3 regions of the Anoxybacillus sp. EFIL genome follow, and region 3 is predicted to be linked to each of the others. Evidence: riboswitches for the same ligand, from Rfam matches in the RefSeq annotation. Region 3 holds a riboswitch; each other region holds the start of a gene.
What was found. A riboswitch is a leader RNA that binds a small molecule or an ion and turns the genes downstream of it on or off. The one in region 3 is predicted to bind cobalamin.
Positions count from the first base shown of each region.

Region 1 (4,076 bases), on a different contig from region 3:
TCCCCGGTGCCGTTACTTTTGCAAGCGAATCATCTACATAGTATTCATACATAGTAACTATTCAGCCACATCATAAAGTGAGCTGAATAGTTTTTGTTTTGTTTGTCTATGATGTGAATCATGATAGACAAGGAGGTGAATCGAATGTTGACGGTACAACAAGCTGTATTTACGGTTGAAAGCTTAATCGTCAAAGTCCAACAACAAAAACAGCTCATTCATCAACTCATTCAAGAAAATGAGCACTTGCGTCAAGACATCAAACAACTACGTAAAGAGAATGAACAACTCAAGGATCGCATTCAAGAGTTGGAAGCACACACGAAAAAACAGCTCCAATAGCCATTTGCCCCATCTTCTGACCGGTTTCACCCAACACGTTCTTCTTGTGAGCCATCTGGCCAAAAGCCTGGTGGACAAGAGGGACATCGTGGCACGACGCTTCGTCCAGTCGAACATCCGCATCATCGCGTCGTCCATCGTGTGACGACGTGCCAAGGATGTAGGGCGTCTTTGCATGAGGTGAAATCATTGAAAATCGACATCCGTCAAGTATTCGATCTCCCTCTGATGATAATCGAAGTGACCCAACACGAACGTGAAGTGAAATCATGCCCCCATTGCCAAAGGGTTCAACCAGCGGAGTTTCCGCCCTATGTAACAAACGATGTACCATACGGTCCACGGCTCGCTGCATTTGTGGTGTATAGGCATGAGATTCAACTCATCCCCTACAAGCGTTTGAGCCAAATGATAGAAGAGCTCTATCAACACCCCATCAGCACAGGGCTCCTTGTCAACATGCTCCAACGAGGGCATGACACCCTTCAACCGAATGTGGACATCATCGAAGCCGCTTTGCTTGATTCGGCCCTTTTGCATGTCGATGAGACGAGTCTGTGCATCGATGGAAAAAAGGCATGGGTTCATGTGGCCTGTACCCACACATATACATATCTGGCCCCTCATGCCTCACGTGGCAAGAAAGCGACCGATGAAATCGGGATTCTTCCTCGGTATAAGGGGACGATGATGCATTTGGCACATACCCGAGATACAAGGAAGCCACCCATGCACTTTGTCATGTCCATCATTTGCGTGACTTGAAAGGGTTGATGGAACAAGGGCGTGCATGGGGAAGGCACATGACCACGTTTCTCTTAACGGCGAAACAGGCTATCGAGCAACATGGCGGTGCTCTTTGTGAGGAGAAGCGACACGTTAGGAGCGGGTGTATGACCGAATAGTGGAGAAAGCACAATGCCAATTGGAAGTCCCCCTCTTCCGAAAAAAGCGCTCGCCTTTGTTCGACGGCTTTAAAAGCGAAAGGAAGAAGCGTTGCGCTTTTTGCGTGAAGCCCACGTTCCATTCGACAACAACCAAGCCGAGCGAGATCTTCGCATGGTGAAAGTCAAAGAAAACATTTCGAGCACATTCCACAAAGAAGCGTTCGCCCAGTCGTTTTGCATCACCCGAAGCATCGTGTCCACGCTCATGAAACACGACAAACATGTTTGGAACTCGTTCTGTCTTCTGTTGATAGGCGAAACGATGGACCACATTCTTTCCACCTAGGGCATTTTCGTGGATAAGGAATGCCCTTTTTGTGCTGGGCTTCTTTACACACTAGCATTAGGGTGAATAGTTACAAAAAATCAATACTTTTTCATATGAATTTACTAATAAAATATCAATATTAACTTAAAAGAAAAATATAACCATTAACTACGGCGTTACATCTCTCAAAACCATCCACATGAAAAAAATATTTCAGTTGAAAAAAACAAAAAGTTCGTTTATTCTGAATTTTATACAACAACATAATAAGTTCACGCAACAGGTGGTTCACAGATGCTGTGAATCTTAAAAGGGAAGTTTGGTGAAAATCCAACACGGTCGCGCCACTGTGATGCAGAGCTGTTTATCACAATCCACTGTTTCATGCGAAATGGGAAGGAGATAAACAGCGATGAAGCTAAGTCAGGAGACCTGCCTGTTGTATGCACTTACGACCTACGCGTCATAGGGAGGAGTGAGGACATATGATCTTGAGGCACTTCATGTATCTCAATACGAGCTAGCTATGCCCTCCTTCTGTTTGGAAGAGGGCTTTTTCGCTTGATTGGGGATATAAATAACTGGAGGTGCTTAACTTGTTCATCCGTAGTTCAAATGTAGGGTATCCGCGCATTGGTGAGAAAAGAGAATGGAAAAAAGCGTTAGAATCTTTTTGGAATGGGCAAATCAACGAACAGCAATTCATAGAAACGATGGAACACATTCGACTTGATTCGATTCGTAAACAAGTAGAGAAAGGAATCGACCTCATTCCAATCGGAGATTTTTCTTTATACGATCACGTGTTAGATACAGCATTTATGTTCGGGTATATTCCAGAGCGATTTCAACAAATAGACAATGCACTCGAACAATATTTTGCGATGGCACGCGGCACAAATGGACAACATGCGCTTGAAATGACGAAATGGTTTAATACAAATTACCATTACATCGTGCCTGAAATCGGGCAAACGAAGCCGAAATTAGTAGAAAATCGGCTATTAAAAGAATACAAACTAATAAAAGAAACATTCCATATTGAAACAAAACCTGTATTGCTTGGACCGATTACATTTCTTTTGCTTTCTAAACAATACGAACGAAATGAGTGGCGTAAACATCTCGCCCAGTTAGTTCCAGTTTATGTGGAATTATTCAAACAACTAAGCGAAGCGGGCGTGTCATTCGTACAAATCGATGAACCGATTCTCGTTCAACATATAGATAACGACATAGTCGATGCATTTCGTGATGTATATGAAGTTTTTCATCGCGATGTACCAAATATAAACCTTATTTTACAAACATATTTTGATAGCGTATCGCATTATCGTGAAATCGTTGCTTTACCTGTCGCAGGCATTGGGCTTGATTTCGTGCATGACGATGGCGAAAACGTAAAACATATAAACATACACGGATTTCCAAAAGATAAAATATTAGTTGCTGGGATTGTAGACGGTCGCAATGTATGGAAAAGCTCGCTTGCACAAAAAGCAACGCTCCTTCATCATTTAGCAGGCGTTGCTGAACAACTCATCATTCAACCGTCTTGCAGCTTACTGCACGTCCCTGTCACGACAAAACATGAACATGCCTTGCCAACGGAACTTGTCAGCACGCTATCTTTCGCTGATGAGAAATTAGATGAGATACGTATACTTACAGAACATATGAAAGGAAACGCAACAATCGACGAGCTAATCAAATACGATGAACAAACAAACGCTTATTTCACTAAGTTCCGCAAACAACAAGAACAAACAAACGACATCACTACCGTTCCGTTAAGCGGAACACCTTACAACGAAAGAAAAAAAGCACAACAAGCACATTTGCAGCTTCCACTTTTGCCGACAACGACGATTGGCAGCTTCCCGCAAACAAACGACGTGCGCCAAGCTCGAATGAAGTGGAAAAAAGGCGAATGGAACGACAAGCAATACAAGTCGTTTATAAAGAATGAAATTGCAAAATGGATCAAGATTCAAGAGCAGCTACAACTTGATGTACTTGTTCACGGTGAATTTGAACGCACAGACATGGTTGAATTTTTCGGGGAAAAATTACAAGGGATGGCATGCACGACAAACGGTTGGGTGCAATCATACGGATCGCGTTGTGTTCGTCCACCTATTATTTTCAGCCATATTGCCTACCAACAACCGATGACCGTAGAAGAAACCGTGTATGCTCAGTCGCTGACGAATAAACCTGTCAAAGGAATGCTGACAGGTCCTGTAACCATTTTAAACTGGTCGTTCGTTCGCGACGATATTTCACGAAAACATGTGCTGATGCAGCTCGCCCTCGCCATTCGTGAGGAAGTATTGCAGTTAGAAAAGGAAGGCATACGCATCATTCAAGTCGATGAGCCAGCGTTACGGGAAGGATTGCCGCTCAAAAAAGAGAAACATGCATCATATTGGGAAGATGCCGTTATGGCGTTTCGCCTCGCTACTTCATCGGTGAAAGAGGAAACGCAAATTCATACACATATGTGCTATTCCCAGTTT
Region 1 is NZ_SDLH01000011.1:1,972-6,047, reverse strand. It holds gene ES017_RS13575 (RHS repeat-associated core domain-containing protein) at 1-52, opposite strand, end outside; partial or broken gene tnpC (IS66 family transposase) at 145-1,575, shown strand; cobalamin riboswitch at 1,822-2,011, shown strand; gene metE (5-methyltetrahydropteroyltriglutamate--homocysteine S-methyltransferase) at 2,154-4,076, shown strand, end outside.
Region 1: linked by a shared signal. The riboswitch ahead of metE (5-methyltetrahydropteroyltriglutamate--homocysteine S-methyltransferase) and the one ahead of ES017_RS03220 (ribonucleoside-diphosphate reductase subunit alpha) in region 3 are both predicted to bind cobalamin.

Region 2 (4,076 bases), on a different contig from region 3:
ACACGTCTCCTCTCGTCGGACGGTAAATGCCGTTTGCATGAAGGAGCCATGTCGTTTTTCCACAACCATTTTTCCCAATTAACGCATATTTTTTCCCACGCTCAATCGTAAGCGATACACCTTTTAGCACATATGCGCCGTTTTGGTACGTATAATGAACATCATGAAACGTTAACATATAAGCCCTCCATCATAAGTAAAACAACGAGCCACACACATGTTTCGATCACATATTTTCGCGGCAATTGTTCGTCCGCACAGATCGGAAAAACAAATGATACGTTCCTCGCCTCTTGTGCAATGATCGTTGCTTCATATTCGCGCATCGTTTGGCGAAACAGTTGTGCAACAGCAAGTGAAGCGAGGTGCCAGCTTCGTTCACCATTTTTTGTTCGCACCGTCATAAACAAATGCATCGCTGCTTTTTCTAACACGAAAATGAAGCGATACGTCAACAACAATAGCTCAATAAATGCTTTAGGAACGTGCCATTTACTTAATGCATGAGCAATACGAAAAAATGGCGTTGTGATCGCGAGAAAAAAGAGAGTAAACGAACTTGCCAATGCTCGCAAGCAAATCGTCGCCGCTTGCGCCATATTTTCACTGACAAAATGAATCGTACGATCAACTGTAAAAAGAAGGGGAACACAGCTTCCGATAATGATGAGCCCCATGATGATAAAAAAGCGAACACAAACACGCCAAGGTAAGCGCGCATGATAAAGAAGCCAGACGAATAGCCAAACGATAATAATACAGCGAACGACATTCGTTCCACATAATGCCCATATGAGCAACATACACGTAAGCGTCAATTTAAATGTGACATTTAATTTAGCAAGCTTGTTTCGATAAGCCCATTCATCAAGCCAACTAACCATTTCGCTTTCGCCCTTTATACAGTCCGATAATATATCCAATCACTCCAGCACCAAGCGCTGCTTGTACCGAAAACAGCAACGTCTCTACCTCACCGCCCGGCGGCTCAAATAAAACATCAAACCACGGTTCATATTGTGGAGAGATTTGTTGAATCATTTTTTCCGCAAGCGTATCAGCCCCAGCAAACTCCGTATTTTTCACAATAAATAGCGGCAACACGATCAACAATGCGGCAATGAACAACAATAGACGATTCATTTAAAAAACACTCCCCTCTCCTCTAACAAATCTAACTCTCGCTTCGAGTACGTATGCAAAAAGTTCCATACGACGACGGTAAGAAGTCCTTCCGTAATCGCAAGTGGTAATTGTGTCACCGCAAAAATGGAAGCGAATTTCAAAAATGCGCCCCATACGCCGCTCGTTACATCTGGAAATGCTAGAGCGAGTTGAAACGACGTCATAACGTATGTCGCCAAATTAGCCATCATCGCCGCTAAAAAGACAGACATACGCAACGATATTCCACACTTTTTACATAGAACGAACAAGCCGTACGCAACAAACGGGCCAACAACCGCCATCGAAAATGCATTCGCCCCAAGCGTCGTCAAGCCACCATGCGCAAGCAAAAGCGCTTGAAACAATAATACTGCTGTACCAATGACCGTCATCATAAACGGGCCAAATAAAAGCGCCCCAAATCCTGTCCCTGTCGGATGCGAGCTACTTCCCGTCACCGATGGAATTTTTAATGCTGAGAGAACAAATGTAAACGCCGTCGCAAGCGCAAGAAGTAGTTTCGCCTCTGGCTTTTGTTTCATGAGGCGCGTCATTGTACGCAAACCAATAAAGAAAAACGGTAAAAATAGCAACCACCAAACGAGAGCCCATTGCCAAGGTAAAAACCCTTCCATAATGTGCATCGCATATACAGAAGGCGAGAGTGCAAATAAAATATAGACAGTAAGGCACACGCTAACGAACAAAAACAACGATTTCTTCACTTCTCCTTCCCCCTTGTCGCCACGCTATATTCAGGCATAACAAAACCTTCATCATATGTGTACGTCACATATTCATGCAATACTTCACCATCACGTACATGTTTTCGGACAATGTCCCGCGCAACTTGTTCATCGATCGTACGATACCAAACACCTTCTGGATACACGATGACCACACATGCATCTTCACAGCGACCGTTGCACCTCGTCCGCGTCGTATGCACGTAAGCATGTAGTTGAAGTTGATCAATTTCATCACGAATGGCTTGCGTCACCTCTTCTCCCCGTTTTCGCATGCAGCTTGCTCCATTGCAAATAAGTACATGATGTTTCGTTCCTTGCAAATTCCACGTTGCCATATATCGTCGCTCCTTTTTTTCAAAATAAAAAGCACCTCTAGGCAGAGGTGCAGAAAAAACGAAAGATTCAAAAAATAGAGCATACGCCACTAAGCATATATAACGTCCATCGTTCCCGCACGTCTCCCTATATTCCCGTAGGCAGCCGACGTATCGCAAGCAGGCAGGTCTCCTGGCTTAGGTTCATCATTTCGCTGCGCCTTCCCAAAAAATCAGTGGCACGTTGCAGCGAAACTCCCCATCACAGTGGCGGGTACCGCGACGGCTTTGCACCGTTCTTCCCTTTTAAGCATACAAACGTATGCACCGTACTTGCTCATCATATATACGTTTTCAAAGAACATGGTGTTAATCATATGATACACCATTTTTTTCTTCTTGCCTATCCTGTTTACAAAAAAGAGCCTCCCTATCGAGGAGGCGCTTTGTAGTAATCGCACGAAAATCGTTTCACGATCGTATGTGGAATAATGATTCGCTTAATCGGCTCATTTGGGTTTTCGATTTGTTGAATTAAATTTCTTGCTGCTTCAAAGCCAAGTTGGAAAATGTTAATGTCTACCGATGTAAGCGGTGGACGAGAAATTTCCGATAAAAGTACGTTGTTAAAACTGACGATCGATACATCTCCCGGCACGCTTAATCCCATTTCAGCAAGCGTATTTAATACCCCAAGAGCCATTAAATCGTCGGCGACAACGAGCGCAGTTGGCGGTTCAGCAAGTGAAAGCAACTCTTTCATCGCCTCTTGTCCGCCTTCTTTTAAAAATTCTTCATGCACAATGTAATCTTTACGATATACAAGACCTGCAGATTTTAACGCTTTTTCATAACCGCGCAAACGATCCATCGTTACAATGAGATTGACGTTTCCACCGACAAACGCGATGCGCTCATGACCGAGTTCAATTAAATATTCTGTCGCCTCACGCGCCGCCCGAACGTTATCGTTATCAACGTGCGTAATCTCCTCTGCTTTTTTATGCGGTTTTCCAATGACAACAAACGGCACATCTTCTTTCTGTAAATACGCCATAATTTTATCGTTCGCACGCGAATACAGCAAAATGACACCATCGACGCGCTTTCCTTGCACCATATGCACGACCCCGTCGTAAATTTCCGCTTCCGTTTCCCCTGTCGATAACTGCAACGCATATTGCCGATCATGCACCGCTTTACTAATGCCGCGAATAACTTCTGGGAAAAACGGGTTTTGAAACGCTTTATCAGCTGAGCTCGGCATGACGAGCCCGATCACTTGCGTCGACTTATTCGCCAAACTGCGCGCGATGAAATTCGGATGATAGCCAAGCTCTTTCATTGCCTCGCGCACTTTTTTCTTCGTTTTTTCGCTAATGCGCGGGCTATCTGCGATGACGCGGGAAACGGTCGATGGCGCCACATTCGCTCGCTTCGCTACATCTTTAATCGTTACTGTCATAAAAATCCCCCATCTCTTACAAAACAATTGACGCTTCCTCTATCGCCCGTTGTTCACCGTTGACAACGACCGTTGACGGTACGTCTCCAACGAACACGACACGCAACTGCCAAGTTGGTTCGTACGCCCCTTCTGTTTCTACTTCGAAATAAACGGTATCATCCAAAAACGTCGCACGAATATGCATGTGTACATACTCTCCTTTTTCATATGCAAACGTCGTACCGTCATCATCATAAAGCGTATATGTCGATGTCCCTTCCTTCATTGTATACACATATAATGTCAACTGTTCATCCTTAATGAACGTCGATAGCTTCGCTTTAGCGTGAGCGATCATCGCCCCTTCTTTCACATATATCGGCAAACGATCAAGCGGTG
Region 2 is NZ_SDLH01000001.1:531,564-535,639, forward strand. It holds gene ES017_RS02720 (energy-coupling factor ABC transporter ATP-binding protein) at 1-178, opposite strand, end outside; gene ES017_RS02725 (CbiQ family ECF transporter T component) at 162-884, opposite strand; gene ES017_RS02730 (energy-coupling factor ABC transporter substrate-binding protein) at 877-1,143, opposite strand; gene ES017_RS02735 (energy-coupling factor ABC transporter permease) at 1,140-1,892, opposite strand; gene ES017_RS02740 ((2Fe-2S) ferredoxin domain-containing protein) at 1,889-2,251, opposite strand; cobalamin riboswitch at 2,397-2,578, opposite strand; gene ES017_RS02745 (LacI family DNA-binding transcriptional regulator) at 2,661-3,695, opposite strand; gene ES017_RS02750 (glycoside hydrolase family 31 protein) at 3,712-4,076, opposite strand, start outside.
Region 2: linked by a shared signal. The riboswitch ahead of ES017_RS02740 ((2Fe-2S) ferredoxin domain-containing protein) and the one ahead of ES017_RS03220 (ribonucleoside-diphosphate reductase subunit alpha) in region 3 are both predicted to bind cobalamin.

Region 3 (4,076 bases):
AATCGCAGCATATCACATGTTGAAAAATAGACACCATGAACGCATCCAACTTTTTCATAAAAAAGCGCTCATGCTCGGTTTAACAGTTGGCGGCGTATTTTCTTTACTAACAGCCATAAACGGGCACGAATCGGCTCAACTTCTTCATGAATATCAACCAGAAAAATTAGCTGCTGCTGAAGGATTGTTTGAAACACAGTCGCACGCCCCGCTCGTCATCGGCGGTTTTACAGATCGCGAAACACAAACAGTCAAATGGGGAATTGAAATTCCATGGTTGCTTAGCTTTTTAGCAGGCAATCGTTTCGATACCGTCGTTGTCGGGTTAAATGATTTTCCAGAAGAATGGTGGCCACCGTTGTTTGTCCATACACTTTTTAATGCAATGGTCGGAATTGGCATGTTTCTTCTCCTTCTTTCGATTGTCGGATTCGTTTGGCATCGCATAAGAAAACAACACATATTTCCGAACTGGTTTATGTGGACAGTTGTTGCTGCTGGACCGCTCGCTCTTCTCGGCATTGAATTTGGCTGGATTTTTGCTTGCACAGGGAGACAGCCTTGGGTCATTTATCGCATGATGACAACGGCAGAAGCTGTAACACAATCAACAAATTTAGGAACGCTTTTTCTTCTGTTTACGTCCATTTACGTATTTTTACTCATCGCGGTCGTGCTCGTCTTGCGCTCGTATTTCCGCCGCCATCCGATTGAACAACACTTATCTACGCACATGTAGAAAGGAGCAAGATGATGACAGATGAATTAATTGCCATTTCAATTTTATGGGGATTTATTTTTATTTACGCGGTCATGGCGACAATGGACTTTGGAGCAGGGTTTTGGTCAATGGTATATATCAATCGTCCACAAACGAAAGCAACGAAAATCGCAAACCGATATTTGTCGCCGACATGGGAAGTGACGAACGTCTTTATCGTTGCCATCGTCGTGGCGCTCGTCAGCTTTTTTCCTGGAGCAACGTTTATGCTTGGAACCATTTTACTTATCCCGGGAAGCATTATTTTACTTTTGCTTACTGTACGTAGTGCGTTCCTCGTCTTTTCGCACGTTGCTCCTAAATATGAAAAAGTGCTCGTTTACATTTCTGGCATAAGCGGTTTGCTTATTCCAGCGTTTTTAATTAGCGTGTTGCCAATTACACATGGGTCTTTTGTTGAAACAATGAATGGTGTCAGTCGTCTTCGGCTCGATCGCCTATTTACAAGCCCACATGAATATGCATTTATCGCCTTTGCGATTACAAGTACACTCTTTCTTTCGTCGCTTTTATTAGCAGACTACTCAAACGAAGCAAATGAAATCGAAGCGTATACGATTTATCGCCGCGATGCGCTCATCATCGGTCCGTTCGCTTTGCTCTCCTCTATTCTCATTATGGTCACGATGCGAAATGAAGCGCGTTGGCTATATGACGGAATGATTGCACGTTGGCCGTGGCTTGCCGCTTCTGTCATGTTATTTCTTTTAGCTGGTGGGGCGCTTTTTCTCCCATCATGGAAAAAGAAAAACGGACGCGGAATGCCACGCCTTGCGGTTGTAGCCATCGTCTTGCAATATTTTTGTGCAAGTTACGCATACGGAAAAGCTCATTTACCGTATATGATTTATCCGAATGTGACAATCGAATCCGGATTTACGCATCCGAATACGTTTCGTGCTCTTTTTGTGACGTATATCGTTGGCTTTGCAATTTTATTTCCAGGTTTCATTTATTTTTGGCGGCTGTTTATGAAAGACCGGCGCTATTTAGCAAATGATGAAAAATAATGATTGCAAATGTTGAAATTTTTCGTTATAGTTTTAAACGTAAACCTTTTTTATACAACATATTGTGATGAATAAACAAAACAACAACTATATATTGAAACCGACAAGTGAAGGTGTCCGAACGGACTTAATAGGGAATCTGGTGCGAATCCAGAGCTGTCCCCGCAACTGTGTGCGCAGACGAAATGGAAACAACACCACTGTATATGTCAGCTTTTCAGGCGCATATATGGGAAGGAATCCAAAGTAGGAAGAAGCGCGAGTCAGGAGACCTGCCTTCCTTGTATCGTTTCATATTCTTCGGGGATTGAGAAGATGAAACGATGGTGAAAGCATGCCTTTTTCCATCGTTTCATCCGCTCAACGAGAGCGGATGTTTTTATTTTTTTAGGGGAAGGGATGTTATATGGTGTACATAAAACAACAAACAGAAGTAAATGAAGAAACAATCCGCACATTATTGTTTCCTATTTTCAAAGACTTTCCGCACTTAGCGAGCGAGCGATACATCGAACGTACTGTCCGAGCACTTGCCCATACGCAGCGATACAACGATATGATGAATAAACTCATTTTAAATGCGCTTGATGAAATCACAGTAGAACAGCCGGATTGGACGTTTGTTGCAGCTCGTCTTTATTTGCAACAGCTATACGACGAAGCAGCTAAAAATCGCGGCTATGATGTATCCGACACATATCGCTACTTTTATGAATTGCAAACAATGCTTGTCGATCTCGGCATTTACGACTCGTTTTTACTGGAACGATATACGAAAAAAGAGCTCCAAGAAGCGGGCACATGGATTGATGTGAAAAAAGACGAGCTATTTACATACATCGGGTTAAAAACGCTCGTTGACCGCTATTTAGCGAAAGGGTATAGCGGCGAAATTTACGAACTGCCGCAAGAGCGCTTTTTAACGATTGCTTTAACATTAATGGCATATGAACATCCGACAAAACGAATGGCACTAGCGAAAGAAGCGTATTGGGCGTTATCTAATCAATATATGACCGTCGCTACGCCAACTTACGCAAACGCTGGGAAGTCATATGGTCAATTGTCGAGTTGTTTTATTGATACAGTAGACGATAGTTTAATTGGCATTTATGAGTCGAATACAGATGTCGCTCGTCTATCAAAAGGCGGGGGAGGAATTGGCGTATATTTAGGAAAAATTCGTGCGCGCAATTCCGATATTAAAGGATTTAAAGGCGTCTCCTCTGGCGTCATTCCTTGGATGCGCCAATTAAACAATACCGCTGTATCGGTTGACCAACTCGGTACGCGACAAGGAAGCATCGCGGTATATTTAGACGTTTGGCATAAAGACATTTTCTCGTTTTTAGACGCGAAGCTAAACAACGGCGATGAACGAACAAAAGCTCATGATTTATTTTACGGCGTATGCATTCCTGACTTATTTATGGAACAAGTCGAAAAGCGTGGCGATTGGTATTTATTTGACCCACATGAAGTGAAAAAAGTAATGGGATGGAAAGATAAAAATGGAAACCCATTAGGATTGGAAGACTTTTATGATGAAGAACGCGGAGCTGGTTCGTTCCGTGAAAAATATGAGGAGTGTGTGAATCATCCAGCGTTAAGTAAAGAGCGTGTTCCTGCTATCGAAATTATGAAACGAATATTAAAGTCTCAGTTAGAAACGGGCACGCCTTATATGTTCTATCGTGATGAAGCGAATCGCATGAACCCGAATAAACACGCAGGCATGATTTATTCTAGCAATTTATGTACAGAAATTATGCAAAACATGAGCCCAACGATCGTCACAAAAGAATATACAGAAGATGGAGAGATTATCGTTCATAAAAAACCGGGCGACTTTGTCGTTTGCAACTTATCGAGCATTCATTTAGCACGCGCTGTACAAGATGATGTGTTAGAACGGCTAATCCCGATTCAAGTGCGCATGCTCGATAACGTTATCGACTTAAACGAAAAACGAATTGAAGTGTTGCAAGCTGTCATCACAAATAAAAAATATCGTGCCATCGGCTTAGGAGCATTTTCTTGGCATCATTTATTAGCGTTAAAAGGGATCAAATGGAACAGCGAAGAAAGTGTACAACTTGCTGATCGGTTGTTCGAGAAAATTGCTTACCTCACGATCAAAGCGAGCATGGAACTTGCGAAAGAAAAAGGAGCATATCCAGCATTTGAAGGCTCCGATTGGCACACAGGAAAATACTTTGGGCTTCGTGGATATTCCTCCCATGATGAGTTAGACTGGGATGGATTGAAGAAGCAAGTCATGCAAT
Region 3 is NZ_SDLH01000002.1:25,935-30,010, reverse strand. It holds gene ES017_RS03230 (cytochrome ubiquinol oxidase subunit I) at 1-739, shown strand, start outside; gene ES017_RS03225 (cytochrome d ubiquinol oxidase subunit II) at 754-1,791, shown strand; cobalamin riboswitch at 1,886-2,086, shown strand; gene ES017_RS03220 (ribonucleoside-diphosphate reductase subunit alpha) at 2,198-4,076, shown strand, end outside.